One region of the Lysinibacillus sp. NPDC094403 genome, then DNA from elsewhere that is predicted to be linked to it. Evidence: predicted binding sites of a transcription regulator. Region 1 holds the regulator's gene; the other holds the start of a gene.

What was found. The regulator LexA, encoded in region 1, represses DNA repair genes until DNA is damaged. The targets are predictions, from matches to a motif close to CGAACATATGTTCG.
Region 2: ruvA (Holliday junction branch migration protein RuvA) is a predicted target of LexA. The motif match lies at 5,367-5,380, and genes of this name have one in related genera.

The regions. Positions count from the first base shown of each region.
Region 1 covers NZ_JBNNTL010000001.1:823,606-831,402, reverse strand. The annotation lists gene tkt (transketolase) at 201-2,195, opposite strand; gene ACQKMV_RS03755 (DUF896 domain-containing protein) at 2,493-2,726, opposite strand; gene ACQKMV_RS03750 (GNAT family N-acetyltransferase) at 2,934-3,455, shown strand; gene ACQKMV_RS03745 (DJ-1/PfpI family protein) at 3,520-4,059, shown strand; gene ACQKMV_RS03740 (YneB family resolvase-like protein) at 4,368-5,045, opposite strand; gene yneA (cell division suppressor protein YneA) at 5,042-5,356, opposite strand; gene lexA (transcriptional repressor LexA) at 5,520-6,137, shown strand; gene ACQKMV_RS03725 (hypothetical protein) at 6,417-7,109, opposite strand; gene ACQKMV_RS03720 (gamma-glutamyl-gamma-aminobutyrate hydrolase family protein) at 7,164-7,797, opposite strand, start outside.
Region 2 covers NZ_JBNNTL010000005.1:66,544-74,340, forward strand. The annotation lists gene ACQKMV_RS10210 (putative polysaccharide biosynthesis protein) at 1-57, shown strand, start outside; gene ACQKMV_RS10215 (DUF421 domain-containing protein) at 54-689, opposite strand; gene yajC (preprotein translocase subunit YajC) at 849-1,109, opposite strand; gene tgt (tRNA guanosine(34) transglycosylase Tgt) at 1,418-2,563, opposite strand; gene queA (tRNA preQ1(34) S-adenosylmethionine ribosyltransferase-isomerase QueA) at 2,619-3,662, opposite strand; gene ruvB (Holliday junction branch migration DNA helicase RuvB) at 3,680-4,684, opposite strand; gene ruvA (Holliday junction branch migration protein RuvA) at 4,703-5,323, opposite strand; gene ACQKMV_RS10245 (phosphotransferase) at 5,438-6,235, opposite strand; gene ACQKMV_RS10250 (LysM peptidoglycan-binding domain-containing protein) at 6,306-7,298, opposite strand; gene ACQKMV_RS10255 (transcription repressor NadR) at 7,441-7,797, shown strand, end outside.

The sequences.
Region 1 (7,797 bases):
TCAGCTTCTTTGGTTTAGTGGCATTATTGTTGATGAACTAAACCTTGGAGGAAGTTCCAAGGACTTTTACTGTTTTGTTGCCATAATTCTCATTCATTGTGCAGCTGTTTGGATTTCTTTAGCGAAGTCCTCTAAACATGAAAAAATACCGCAGTACTCAGAGGAGATTTAACCCACTGAGTATTGCGGTATTTTATTAATTATAGAGCTTTTACCTTCGCTACAACATTTTCTACTGTGAATCCGTATTTTTCCATTACTAATTCACCTGGTGCAGAAGCGCCGAACTTGTCAATTGCAAGAACGTCCCCTTCAAAACCAGTATATTTATGCCAGCCGAATGATGCGCCCATTTCGATTGCAAGACGTTTTGTTACAGCTTTTGGAAGAACAGATTCTTTATAAGCTGCGTCTTGTTTTTCGAAGCGATCCATAGATGGCATTGAAACAACTGCCACGTCCATGCCTTCTGCTTTTAATGCTTTTTGTGCTTCGATTGCAAGTGAAACCTCAGAACCTGTTGCAATTAAAATTGCATCTGCCACTTCTTTTGTAGCAGGAGACACTGTATAAGCACCTTTAGCAACACCTTCACGTACTGTATCAATAGACGCGTCAAGCACAGGTAAGTTTTGACGAGATAATACTAAAACAGTTGGTGTTTTTTCAGATGCTACTGCAAGCTCCCATGCAACTGCTGATTCATTTGCATCAGCTGGACGAACAACAGATAAATTTGGCATTGCACGTAAAGATGCAAGGTGTTCGATTGGTTCATGTGTCGGACCATCTTCCCCTACAGCGATTGAGTCATGTGTAAATACATAAGTTACAGGAAGACCCATTAATGCAGAAAGACGTACAGCTGGACGAACATAGTCAGAGAATACGAAGAATGTACCACCGAATACGTTAAGACCACCGTGAAGTGCCATACCGTTCATAGCTGCACCCATAGCAAATTCACGTACGCCGAACCAAATATTACGGCCAGCATAATCGTCTGCTGAGAAATCTCCAGCGTCTTTCATCGTAGTTTTATTTGAGCCAGCAAGGTCAGCTGAACCACCGAAGAATGATGGTGTTTTCTTCGCAATTGCATTGATTGCATCTCCAGAAGAAGAACGAGTAGCTACTGATTTACCTACTTCATATACTGGTAATTCTGAAGCGAAATCCTCTGGTAATTGACCGTTCATTGCATTTTCAAATTGTGCTGCTAATTCTGGGAACTCTTGTTTATATGCTTCAAACTTAGCATTCCAAGCTTCTTCAGGTTGTGCCCCTTGAATTTTTGCAGCTTCAGCAAATGTATCATATGCTTCAGCAGGAATTTGGAATGGCTCGTGTGTCCATTCATAAGCTGCTTTTGTTAAAACGACCTCATCTTGACCAAGTGGAGCACCGTGTGAAGCAGCTTTACCTGATTTGTTTGGTGAACCAAAACCGATAACAGTTTTCACTTCGATAAGTGTTGGCTTGCCAGTTGATTTTTTAGCTTCTTCGATTGCTGCGTTAATTGCTTCAACATCTGTACCATCTGCAACTTTTAAATAGTTCCAACCATAAGATTCAAAACGCTTTTGTACATTTTCTGAGAATGATTTTTCTAAATCACCATCTAAAGAAATATCGTTAGAATCGTATAACACGATTAACTTCTCAAGCTTTAAGTGACCAGCTAAGGAAATAGCTTCAGCTGCTACACCTTCCATTAAATCGCCATCACCACAAAGTGCGAATGTATAGTGATCAACGATGTCATGACCTGGTTTGTTGTAAGTAGCTGCTAAATGACGTTCAGCCATTGCCATACCAACTGTCATAGCAATACCTTGACCTAGAGGACCTGTTGTTGCCTCTACCCCAACAGTATGACCATATTCAGGATGTCCTGGAGTTAATGAATCCCATTGACGGAAGTTTTGGATTTCTTCCATTGGTAAGCCGTAGCCACCAAGATGAAGTAGGCTGTATAAAAGCATTGAGCCATGGCCTGCAGAAAGTACAAAACGATCACGGTTATACCATTTTGGATTAGCCGGATTATGGCGAAGTTGTTTTGTCCAAAGCGTATAAGCCATTGGAGCTGCCCCCATCGGTAAACCTGGGTGACCTGAGTTTGCTTTTTCAATTGCATCGATTGACAATGTTCGGATAGCATTAATCGCTAGTTGATCCGCATGTTGAGTCATTATTTTGTGACATCCTTTCTCGTCCTATATATTGTTCTTTTACAGTTTAGTAAACATTGCTTCAGAAAACAATGCTTTTGTTATACTATTAACGTTTTGTTACATACTTTATCTTTATTCAGTAGAAAAATTTATTTAAAATATAATATTTTTTCACAGCAATGAACCGTATAAGACTAACTGAATAAAGAAAATGCCTCCGGCGGATGTCAGTGATTTTAAAAGGAATTAATTGTGCTGCACAATTAAAAATCCAGACGCAATTAGCCGAGGCGTAATTGATTTAAATGTGTCACATTAATTTAGAAATTTATTTTTTTTCGCTTGTTTTACTTTTTCAGGTGTTACATCATTTCCTTCAGCATCTACCACTTTTACGTTTTCAATTGTATCTCGCATCGTTGCTCTAAATGTATCTAGATATTCTTTACGAAGCGCTGATCGTTCCTTAGCTTCTGCCTCTGTTAAAGTACCATTTTTAGACTTAGCAGAAAGTTCATTGATTCGGTTAATTTTTTCTTTTGATAACATAATTACACACCTTTCAATACATATCTTAATGAATATGGTATGCAAAGTATAGCATGTATTCCCTAATAATGCAGTTATACCAACCTTTCTAGTAATCAGATGTTTTTGAAATAAATACCACAAATTACATGACTTTAAAAAATCACAAGTGTATAACTAATTTATAGGGTTCCAAAACAACAATCGATTTATGCTGGGGGGAATGAAATGTTTATCAAAACGAAAAGACTATTAATAAGAGAATTTGAGGTTCAAGATTGGCAAGCCGTCTGGGAATATACTTCAAATCCAAATGTGATGAAGTATATTCCAGAGGGCGTTTTTAATGAAGAAGACGCAAAAAAGTTTGTTTCAGAAAATAGCAGAGAAAAAGCAAAATACTTTCCAATTATTTTAATAAGCGAAAATATTGTTATTGGTCATATTGTTTTCCATCAATATTTTGGTGACCATACGTATGAAATTGGTTGGGTATTGAATCCGAACTATTACAATAATGGATACGCCTCTGAAGCAGCAAGAGCTATACTGGACTACGGATTTAAGGATATGAAACTTCATAGAATTATTGCAACGTGCCAGCCAGAAAATATCCCATCCTATCGAGTGATGGAGAAAATCGGCATGAGACGTGAGGGTTATTTCAAAAAATGTATACCAAATGGAGATGAGTGGTGGGATGAATACTACTATGCTGTCTTAGATGAGGAATGGGTATTCAGGGATTAATAATATCTACTCTACTACCATGTTGATTTCCAAATCTTCGTTTTAAAATAGAGGAGAGAATTATATGAAAAAGACCGCTGTATTATTGTATCCCCAATTTAGTGAATATGAATTGAGTGTAGCATTATCTATATTAATGCAAGGAAATAAGCCCCTTGTAACTGTTGGATTAAACAGAGAAAAAATTAAAGGAGAATCTGGTTTATCATGTATAGCCGATAAACAATTAAATGAAGTTAATCTTGATGAAATCGATAGCCTGATATTACCAGGGTGTATGGATATAGCTTTAATAATAAATGAACAAGAATTAATAGATTTTATTAGTACTGTGAGTGCCAAAGGGGCAATCATTGCAAGTATATCTAGCTCTCCATCTCTTTTAGCGATAGCTGGAGTATTAAAAAACAAAAAGTATACTGTAGGATTGTCACCAGAAGGTATGCAGAAGTTAGGTTTCTTCGATCTTAGTCATTTTTCGGAAGATTTAGTTGTCCAAGATGGGAATATAATAACTGCAAGAGGTAGAGGTTTTGTACAATTTGGCATTGCTGTGGGTAAAGCCCTACACCTCTCTTTTGATGAAAATTGGTATCGAGAATAACGAATTAGCTCTAATTAATATTAAAACTTAGTTATAGGTGATATAAATGTTTTTCAATATTATATAGAATTTATGAGGAGAGGAGTAGAAATCGCTACTTCTCTTATTTTTTCATTTTCTACTGGATACGGTTCTATATCCATGCAACATGGTAATGGATTTTAGTTATTCATTCTATCCCTCACTTTCGACGTTCTATCCGTCATTTTGACGATCCTATCCATCACTTCGCCGTTTCTATCCTTAACCTTTGGAGCTTAAAGCTTTTAAAAATAAAAAAATCAGTGGGACGATAAAACTCCCACTGATTAAAACGTCACTTTATTTTGTCCGCTTCCTTCTTGATGTTCCCGATATCTCCTATGGACAGTAGCTTTGCTTACATTAAAGCCTAGACCTCTAAGAGTCATGGCGATTTCCTCAAAGGTGAAGCCTCGATTGCGTAGGTTGATAATTTCTTCTACAGGAACATCCTTACGTTCTTGACCGTTTGGATTTCCACGGTTGGATAAATTGTTTTCTGGGCGATATCCATTTTCTACGGCACGACGCATGCCACGACGTATTTTAGCATTATGAATTCTACGTTGGTACTCCTCTACAATCGCTAAAATTTCTAGGAGCATCGTATCCATTTCGTTTAATTGTAATGGTCCCTCGTCTCGCATAGAAAAAACATCAGTTTCGGTTTTCTGCAATAAATGCAACACTGCCATTCGAGCATTTCCACGTCCTAAGCGTGTTTCATCTTGCACAAATAATGCTGTTATTTCTTTTTCTTTTATGAAATCGAGCATTTCTAGTAAACCTTCACGTTCCACATCATAGCCGCTATGCTTGTCATTAAAAACACGCTTGACTTCGTAGCCCTGTTCTTTAGCATAGCGCATCAACTCCTCCTGCTGACGCTCTAATGAGGAACTTTGTGTCTCTTTTTCTGTACTCACACGGCAATAGACAACAGCCGATTGTTGATTATTAATCATTTTTCGTTTCTCGCAATTTCAATTGAATTTATAGGATTGGTTTGGTCACCCACTACTGGGATCACTAGGGATTCACCTGCAATAATTTGTACGTTCGATAATTCATTTTCTGTTTTTACAAGCTGAATCCATTCATCCGATTTCATTTTACCACGGTATTGTTCGGCTAACGACCATAAGCTATCTCCTTGTGCAATTTCAATTTCTGTGTACGTAACATCGCCTGGATCTGTTATAAAAAGGTATGCTGCAAATAGTAGACAAGCCCCTAATAAAGTTGTAATATGTGGATTTTCCTTTAACCAATTCATGTTTAAAACCCCTTTTCTAGAATGTTTGTTCGGAATATATGTTCTCATATTAATGCGAACAAACGTTTTTGTCAAACACTTTTCGAACCTATGTTTGCTTAAGTGTTCGCATTCTGTTATACTACTAATAAGTAGAATGATTAGAAAAAAGAGGTGAGCAATCATGAAAAAAGTTTCGAAAAGACAAGAGGCCATATTAGAGTTCATTAAAGAAGAGGTGCGTGCAAAGGGGTATCCACCATCTGTACGTGAGATTGGTGAAGCAGTTGGACTAGCTTCAAGCTCAACAGTTCATGGTCATTTAGCTCGTTTAGAGCAAAAAGGCTTGATTCGACGCGATCCAACTAAACCACGTGCCATTGAAATTCTAGAGCCAGAGGATTCTATTCAAAAGCAACATGTTATACATGTCCCACTTGTTGGTAAGGTTACTGCAGGTTCTCCGATAACTGCTATTGAAAATATCGACGAATATTTTCCACTGCCAGATATTTATGGTACAAGTGAAGATCAGTTATTTATGCTAGAAATTATGGGTGAATCAATGATTGAAGCTGGCATTTTTGACGGAGATCTAGTTATTGTTAAACAAAAAGCAACTGCTGATAATGGGGATATTGTCGTGGCAATGACTGAAGAGGATGAAGCAACTGTAAAACGTTTCTTCAAGGAAAAAAATCATTTTCGTTTACAGCCTGAAAACGCAACAATGGAGCCAATTATCGTAGACCAAGTTTCTATTTTAGGGCAAGTTGTAGGTCTTTATCGCCGTGTACACTAAAAGTTATCTCAATATTAAATTATAAAAAGAGGATATTATGTTCACAGAGGAGCATATACCTCTTTTTCTCATATTCTTTTAGCCTTATTATACAGAACTAAAAAAGAATCCACTTTAAATGGATTCCTTACACGTAAGAAATGTATTTAGTTAATTTAAACGTTTTCGACTAGAGTTTTTCCGATATGAAGTCGTTATCATAATAATGCCTTTAGCTTGCGCTCCCCTACTGGCTCGCTCCAAGGAGTCGCCTCATCCTCAATTTTTAATGATAAGCCTTTAAAACATCGAATTTGCAATTTCAAGTAAATCTTGCACTGTAAAATTTTCTGTTATTTCACTTTCTATACTAATTGAATATTTTAAACTGTCATGAACAAATATCAGTTGATTTACGTTCGGCTGATACAATGCTCTTATTCCATTTTTTAAGGTGTAAATATTTTCACCCTCTGCTGCCTTTAAATTCTCTTCATCGGGTTCAACTCTCACTTGTAACAATCCATGTGAATTTACATTTTGATACCTTATTAGGAGAATATCATTGTTTATACTTCCTTCTACATGCGTAATGTCAAAAGGAAATTGGGATACCGTCAGGATATTCACTATATGCTTGTTCATATATTCCTTAATAATTTTCGATTCATTCATAAATGGATTGGAACCATCGTAAACAACACGAATATCTGTAACTTTTTCTTGATTAAAAGTAATTTCCCATATAAACGCTACTCTATCATTCTCTTTAGGTGAAGGTAAGCCTGAAAATCCACTAATTGGAGTCTCTTCCCTTATTTCAGGAATTTTAACATTTGAAGATACATAAGTTTTTAGCTGTTCTTCCTCTTTATTGGCCATCGCAATCAGAAAATTACTTACTACGTCATCATCATAAGGTCCGGCTTTTACATGTTGAATTGAAAAATATAACAGTAAAAAAGCCAGCACTACCAACTCTATTTTTTTCATGTTTATCACCAAGGTTATTTTGTCCTTGATAAAAAAATCTATGCTTCTAAAGATTCATGCCCCTACCTTGAACTTCAAACTTGCCTGTACAAATGAAGTAAATAATCTCTTTGATACTTCATCTCCGGCAATGGCTAGCTCTTCAGGATGCCACTGTACTGCTAAACAAAATGGTAGATCTTCGTGTACTACCGCTTCAACGATACCATCACTTGATTTTGCTACCACTTTCAATTTTTCTGCTACTACGTTTATTGCCTGATGATGAAATGAATTCACAGCAATTTTTTCTTCTTCAATAATCGTTTTTAATAATGTATTAGGTGTTAGATTAACATGATGTGTAGTAACGCCTCGTGCCGCTTGTTGCATGTGCTTTATTAATTTTCGACTATGGTACTCGCTTTCAATATCCTGATAGACTGTGCCTCCAAACGCAACATTTAGTATTTGGAGCCCTCGACAGATTCCGAGAATTGGCATTTTCCGAATACTGGCCGATTTGATTAACGCAAGCTCAACCGAATCCCTTTCTGGATGAAGCTTCCCTAATTTTGGAGTAGGTTCTGCATCAAAGAGGAATGGATGTACATCATAGCCACCCGATAGTAATAACCCGTCCGTCAACGATAAAATTTGTGCTACATCCTTTTCCACTCCAAGCGGAATTATAAGTGGAACACCACCA
Region 2 (7,797 bases), on a different contig from region 1:
AATCAGTTACGCATTACTGATTTACGCTACCTTCGTAAGCTGGCCAAGAAAGTTTAAGATTCTTTCAGCTGGATATGAAGCCGATCTTCCTCCCAAACACAAAAAAATACAGTGTTACTATCCGTAATATTATTTTTTGCAAGCTCTGCCATTAACCAATCAGCATCTTTATGCAAGACCTTTAAATGCCTATCCTGAATATCACCGTCGATAATCAGTGGGTAAACGAATGCTTTTTCATCTTTTTGGTATACGGACAGATTGCCAGAAGGCTCTAAATAGGCATAAGCAATATCTGTAACGGAAGCATTACCGTTTTCGCGTAATTGTTGACACAAATCATCTAAATTATAGCGTTGCTTGCGCATTTCACTTTCTAAAATAACACCATCTTTTATAAGTAATACTGGATCACCATCGACTAGGTCACGGAATTTCTTATTTTTGAGTGATAAATATGCAGTTGTTATTTGAATGAAATACAACACGATGATTGGTAAAATTACATTAAATAAAGGACTTTCGAAATCATCAAGTGCAAATGCTGCAACCTCAGCCATTAAAATAGAAACAACTAAATCGATTACAGATAATTCGCCGACCTCACGTTTACCCATTAAACGAAAAATTACTAGGATAAACACATATAAAAAGCATGTTCTAAAAATAATCGTTAAATATTCTTCCATGCAATCACCCCCTTATAATCAAGGTGACCGTGTAAGTTATTTTTTATACAAAAAAAGCCTTGTCAAAAATGGATTCTCACATTTTGACAAAGCTTTTTATATGATGTAAGGCGTTGTCCACTAATGTTGGACAACGCCTCAACGCCTTTACGACGAATTTTAGTCATTAACAATACGTCCGATTGCCTGACGATCAAATTTTACGCGCACATTGTCTGCGATTTTTAATGTCACAGCTGTGTCCTCAATTGAGTCAATAACGCCATGTAAGCCACCGATTGTAATAACTTTATCTCCACGTTGCAAATTACCCTGCATATTTTGTGTTTCCTGCTGTCTCTTTTTAGCAGGGCGGATTAAAATAAACCACATTGCAACGAACATTAATAATATTGGTGCTAACCCTAATAGTTGGTCCATCATTCTTGCCCCCTTTCCAATTCTTATTTAGTATAGACTATTCCATCATAAAAAAGCGATGGACAAGCCCAAAATTTTTCTATATTACTAATATTTTTTCTAAGAACGACAATATTTTGCTAAAATATGGATCATCACCATAACGTGTGATTGATTTCCGTTCCGACAGGGCTCTTTCCTAGGGCGTCAGTCTCCACTCCAATCAACTTTTATATGGCAAACGTTTTACCGAATGTCATTCACAACCTTTTGATGATGAGTCAGAAACACTCGCATTATATATAATTTTACATTTTTTTCATAAAATATTAGAAGTTCTTTGCGTTTGGTCCATTAAAGCCGTATTTCTCGAAAAACTCTTCTCGGAAATCGCCAAGGCGGTCTTCACGGATTGCCTCACGTACTTGTTCCATTAGCTTCAATAGGAAGTGTAAGTTATGGTAAGTCGTTAAACGGATGCCAAAAGTTTCTTCCGTACGGATTAAATGACGGATATACGCGCGTGAATAGTTTTTACATGTATAGCAATCACAGTTCGGATCGATTGGCCCGAAATCACGTGCATATTTTGCATTTTTAACAACTAAACGCCCTTCAGATGTCATTAATGTCCCATTACGGGCAATACGAGTTGGTAATACACAGTCAAACATATCAATGCCTCGAATAGCACCATCAATTAATGAGTCAGGTGACCCAACACCCATTAAATAACGTGGTTTATTTGTAGGCATTAATGGTGTTGTAAACTCTAATACTCGGTTCATAACGTCCTTAGGCTCACCAACAGATAGCCCTCCAATTGCATAACCAGGGAAATCTAGCTCTACTAATGCTTCTGCAGAACGACGACGTAAATCTTCGTATTCTCCGCCTTGAATAATACCGAATAGACCTTGTTCTTCTGTACGTTTATGAGCCTCTTTACAACGTTTAGCCCAACGTGTTGTACGGTCTACTGATTGCAGCATATAGTCATATGTCGCAGGGTAAGGTGGACATTCATCAAAAGCCATCATAATATCCGAACCTAAATCATTTTGAATTTCCATCGCCTTTTCTGGACTTAAAAATAATTTGTCCCCATTCAAATGATTGCGGAAATGAACCCCTTCTTCTTCAATTTTACGGAATTGACTGAGTGAGAACACTTGGAAACCGCCTGAATCTGTTAAAATCGGGCGATCCCAGTTCATAAATTTATGCAAGCCTCCTGCTTCCTTAACAATATCATTGCCTGGTCGCAGCCATAAATGATACGTATTAGACAGAATAATACCTGCATTCATTTCCTTTAATTCCTCAGGTGACATTGTTTTAACAGTCGCTTGTGTACCAACAGGCATAAATGCTGGCGTTTCAAAAGAGCCATGCGGCGTATGCACGATGCCAAGGCGTGCTCCTGTTTGCTTACAAGTATGAAGTAGCTCATAACGAATTGCTGGTTGTGTCATATTATAAAAAATTCCTCTCTTATCTAAAGTAAAAACAGTACTTCGATTTTTTTCGTTATTCTCCTTTTGGACGAATAAACATAGCATCACCAAAGCTAAAGAAGCGATATTTTTCTTCTACAGCTTGATGATACGCACTTAAAATGGTTTCTCTTGTTGCAAGTGTACTAACAAGCATTACAAGGGTTGATTTTGGTAAATGGAAGTTTGTGATTAACCCATCCACAACAGTAAATTCATATCCTGGATAAATGAAAATAGACGTCCAACCTTGTTCTGCTCGCACTTCACCTCCATATTTAGAACCGATAGTTTCTAATGTACGTGTAGAGGTTGTACCAACTGCAATCACTTTTCCACCATTACTCTTTACGCGGTTTATGGTAGATGCCGCTTCTTCCGTTACACTATAAAATTCGGCATGCATTTCGTGATTTTCAATTGAATCTACACTTACAGGACGGAAAGTTCCAAGTCCCACATGCAAAGTAATAAATACAACTTCGACCCCTTTTGCTTTTACTTGTTTCAGTAATTCCTCAGTAAAATGCAAGCCTGCAGTTGGTGCTGCTGCTGAGCCACGCTCTTTAGCATAAACAGTTTGATAACGATCCTTGTCATCTAATTTTTCACGAATATATGGAGGTAGTGGCATTTCACCAAGTTGCTCTAAAATTTCATAAAAAACCCCATTATATTTAAACTCAAATGTACGTCCACCATGATCAAGCTCTCCTGTACAAATAGCTGTCAGTAAGCCATCTCCAAATGTTACAACGGTACCGACTTTTACACGTTTAGCTGGCTTAACAAGTGTTTCCCATTCATCTGTACCAGCCATTTGCTTTAATAGCAGTACTTCTATATGGGCACCAGTTTCCTCTTTAACGCCCATTAATCGCGCTGGTAAGACTCTTGTATCATTTAACACAAGGCAGTCCCCAGCTCGTAGCTCATCTAAAATATGAGCAAAATGATGATGCTCTACATTTTTTGAGCCAGGCGTCACTACCATTAAACGACTTGCTGTACGGTCCACAAGTGGTGTTTGTGCAATAAGTTCTTCTGGTAATTCAAAATCAAAATCTTCTACACGCATGAAAATACTTCCTTCTTCTAGGTTTGTTGGGGATATTCATATCCAAAATGTTCGTAAGCTAAATGTGTGGCCACACGTCCACGTGGCGTCCGTTGTATAAAGCCAATTTGCATTAAATATGGCTCGTACACATCCTCAATCGTTACGCGTTCCTCGCCAATAGATGCTGCCAACGTATCTAAGCCTACAGGGCCACCACGGAAGCGCTCAATCATGTTGGTCACAAGTTTATGGTCAATATGGTCAAGCCCTCTAGGATCGACTTGTAATAGCTCAAGCGCTTGCTTAGCAAGTCCCTCCGTTATCATACCATCTCCAAGCACCTGTGCATAATCTCGCACTCGTTTAAGCAAGCGGTTAGCAATACGGGGGGTACCACGCGAGCGTGTCGCCATTTCAAGTGCTGCTACTTGTTCAATATTAACATCAAATAAATGCGCACTACGGACTACAATTTCTGCAAGTGAAGTATTATCATAATACTCCAATCTTAATAATACGCCAAAGCGATCTCTTAAAGGTGCTGATAATGCGCCTGCCCTTGTCGTTGCACCCACGAGTGTAAATGGTGGTAAATCAAGTCGAACAGAACGCGCTTCAGGACCTTTACCAACGACAATATCTAAACAAAAATCCTCCATGGCAGGATAAAGCACTTCTTCTATTGCACGAGGAAGGCGATGTATTTCATCTATAAATAGCACATCTCCTGGCTCCAGTGAGCTTAAAATAGCTGCTAAATCTCCAGGACGTTCGATCGCAGGGCCACTAGTCATGCGTACATTGACATTCATTTCATTAGCAATGACAGCAGCTAATGTAGTTTTACCAAGTCCAGGCGGTCCATATAACAGCACATGATCTAAACTTTCCTGACGAAGCTTTGCCGCTTCAATGAAGATTTGTAAATTCTCTTTTACCTTATGTTGACCAATATATTGTGCTAATCTTTGTGGTCGTAAAGATAATTCAAACTGTTCATCATAGCCACCTGCCTCACTAGCCATCATACGTTCAGACATGTACTTCTCCCCCTTTCACTATTTTAACTTTAATAGCAATTGTAAAGCTTGTTTCATAAATGCATCTGTTGTTTCAAGCTTGTCGTTTTCTTCTAGCTGTGGACGTATTTTTTCTAATTCTTTTTCAGAATAGCCAAGTGCCATTAAGGCAAGAATAGCTTCCTCAAGCTCATGTTTAAATGGATTTACACCAAATAACGGTAGCTCATCTTCTGTACTAGGTAATTCAATAGTCTCCAACAATCCGCCAAGTTTACCTTTTAAATCTAGAATCATTTGACGTGCAGTTTTCTTACCCACACCAGGGAACTTTACTAAAAACGATTCATCCTCTCGTTCAATCGCACTGATAACCTGTTGCGGATTTCCAGTAGCTAAAATAGCAAGCGCACCCTTCGGTCCAATTCCAGACACTAAAATAAGTTTACGAAATAGCTCTCGTTGGTCTAAATTTGGGAAGCCATATAACACTTGTGCGTCCTCACGTACATGCAAATGTACAAATATTTGCTGATCAAGTGCAGATGTCCTGAACACAAATGGATTGGGTGTATTCAGCTGCCAGCCAATCCCTTGCTGTTCAAGGACGATATACTCAGGAGTTATTCGCTTTATTTGTCCTTTTAAATAATCATACATTCAATAATCCCTCACAATCATCGTCTTCGATTATAGCATATTGCGAACGAATGCTCGACTATAAGAAATAGCACAATTAGTCGTTCACATACAAAAATGACCGCCGAAAGACGGTCATTTCTTTATCATTTTATCAATATCGTACCACAGTTTAGGCCAATATGTGAGAGCTCGTTTTGTGAATGGCACTAAATAATCTAAAAATACGAGCTGTTGATTTAATGGTAAATCTACTGCAAAAAGCCATTCACGTAATAGCTCATTTGGATATTTTAAACGATGTAGCTTTCTTTTATCTAATCGTTTCATCTCTGGTAGTTCTGCAAATATTTTTCCAAGGTCATAATCTACAGCCGGCAATACACGATGTAACCATAAGATATATTCATCATCCGCTTCTCCAAGATGAGCCATATCAAAATCAATTAAACGCAATTTCCCATCTGAGCACCATAAAAAATTATGATGTACGACATCTCCATGTAAAAGCGTTATTTCTTTTTCAGGTACATCTTCCTGAGCGATTAGCTGTAACGATTTCTCACTATAATGTAAAATTTGATCGATTTCTTTTTTTGTTAAGAATGCACGAAAGTCATTTCGTCTGCTTTTAAAACGCATATGACGCATTTGCCATTTTAAAAGCTGTGAATAGGTATGCAGGCCTGGCACCCGCTGCCAAGCAATTTTTTTATGTGTATCATGTAACGTATTTAATAACTTGAGTGAATCCTTCCGATCTTTTTTATGTGCAAAATTAGCACTATGACTTCCCTCTTGCCAATCTTGCACGATTAAATACTCATCATCACTTCTCATTAAAGGCAAGATTAGCGAAGGTTCCAGATGTCCAAGCTGTCGGTGAATAACCCTCACCTTTTCTGCTACTTCTATCTGCTTTGCTCGTTTCACAAAATAATTATTAGATTGATATTTATACTTCCAAATATTCGGCTTTACTTCTTCAATGATATACGCTTTTTCACCATCGATAAGGCGTCATCCCGCCTGGGTAAAAGTGCGGTGACATCCATGGTCCTACCGAATGTGGCATATGGCCATGTGTTGGACATGGCATTGGGCATGGTGGCGGACATGGCGGTGGACAATGACATGGATCCATTTGCCAAGTTGGCATCATGACTGGTTGTGCATGACAACCACATGGCTGTTCCATTTCTGGCATAGGCTGCATAGGGAAGAATGGAGATGTACTAGATTCTAAGAACTCCCCTTTTTCGCATGGCATTTCACACGACATTGGTTGCTCCGGCATTGTATAAGCCTCAACTTGCGGTTCCATTGGCATTGGCATCGGCATTGGCATTGGCCAATACATATGATGATGCACTGGCTGATGGCAGCTAGCACAATGTGGTACTGCTGGCATTTGTGGCATGATAAAAATCGGTTGCGGCATTGGTGGTGGTGGCGCCTCCGGTTGGACCATAGGCTGTGGCGGCGGTTGAATTTGAATTGGTGATACAGTTTGAGTTTGCTCTACATTTGGCATGACAACTTGTTGATTCCAGCTAAGCTCAAAAGGCGCTTGCTGAGGCATCGGCATTGGCATCGGATAAGGAATTGGAATCATCTGTGGTTCTGGCATTGGTGGTGGTGGTACAATAATTGGTGGTGGCATCGGTCTTTGAACCTCTTTTTCTTTCACGTGCCTTGTAGGTGACTCCTTGTGCATATGTTCTTTGTGCATGTGTTCTTTGTGGCCCTCTCTATGTCCCCCCTCTCTATGCACTCCCCAATCTGTTTCTCGACTATGTTCTCTGTGTGGTTCTCTATGTTGTTCTCTATGTGGTTCTTTGTTTATTTTTTCAGGTAGGATAATTTCCATGCCCGGTACAATATAATCTGGGTTAGCAAGATGGGCATTTAGCCGCTTTAAATCTTCAAACGAAACGCCATATTCTTTTGCAATCTTCCACAACGTATCTCCCTTTTGGACAATATGAATACGCAATTTCTTCCTCCCTTCCTCTCTCCGTATCATATGTTCAATGTTTCATTTGGATACAAAAAATTCACGCATGTTGGAAAAGCTTCGTGGTACACTAGTTTTTAAGGAAAACTGCTTCCTTTATTACAGGCAGAGGTGATCTCTTATGAAAAAAATGTTAGGCGAAGAACGCCGACTGCAACTTCTAGCACAACTTAAAAAAAGTCCAGCACCTATAACAGGGACGGACCTAGCTAAATTCGCTAATGTTTCTAGACAGGTCATTGTCAATGATATGACATTATTAAAAGCTAGAAATGAACCTATTATTGCAACTAGCCAAGGATATCTTTATATGCACCAGGAACAATTACATCAAACTGTTGAACGTACAATTCCTTGCTTCCACACCGCAGAGGATGCAGAAGATGAACTTATAACAATAGTTGATTGCGGTGGTACAGTAAAAAATGTCATTGTTGAACATCCAATTTATGGGGAAATCACCGCATCCATTATGGTC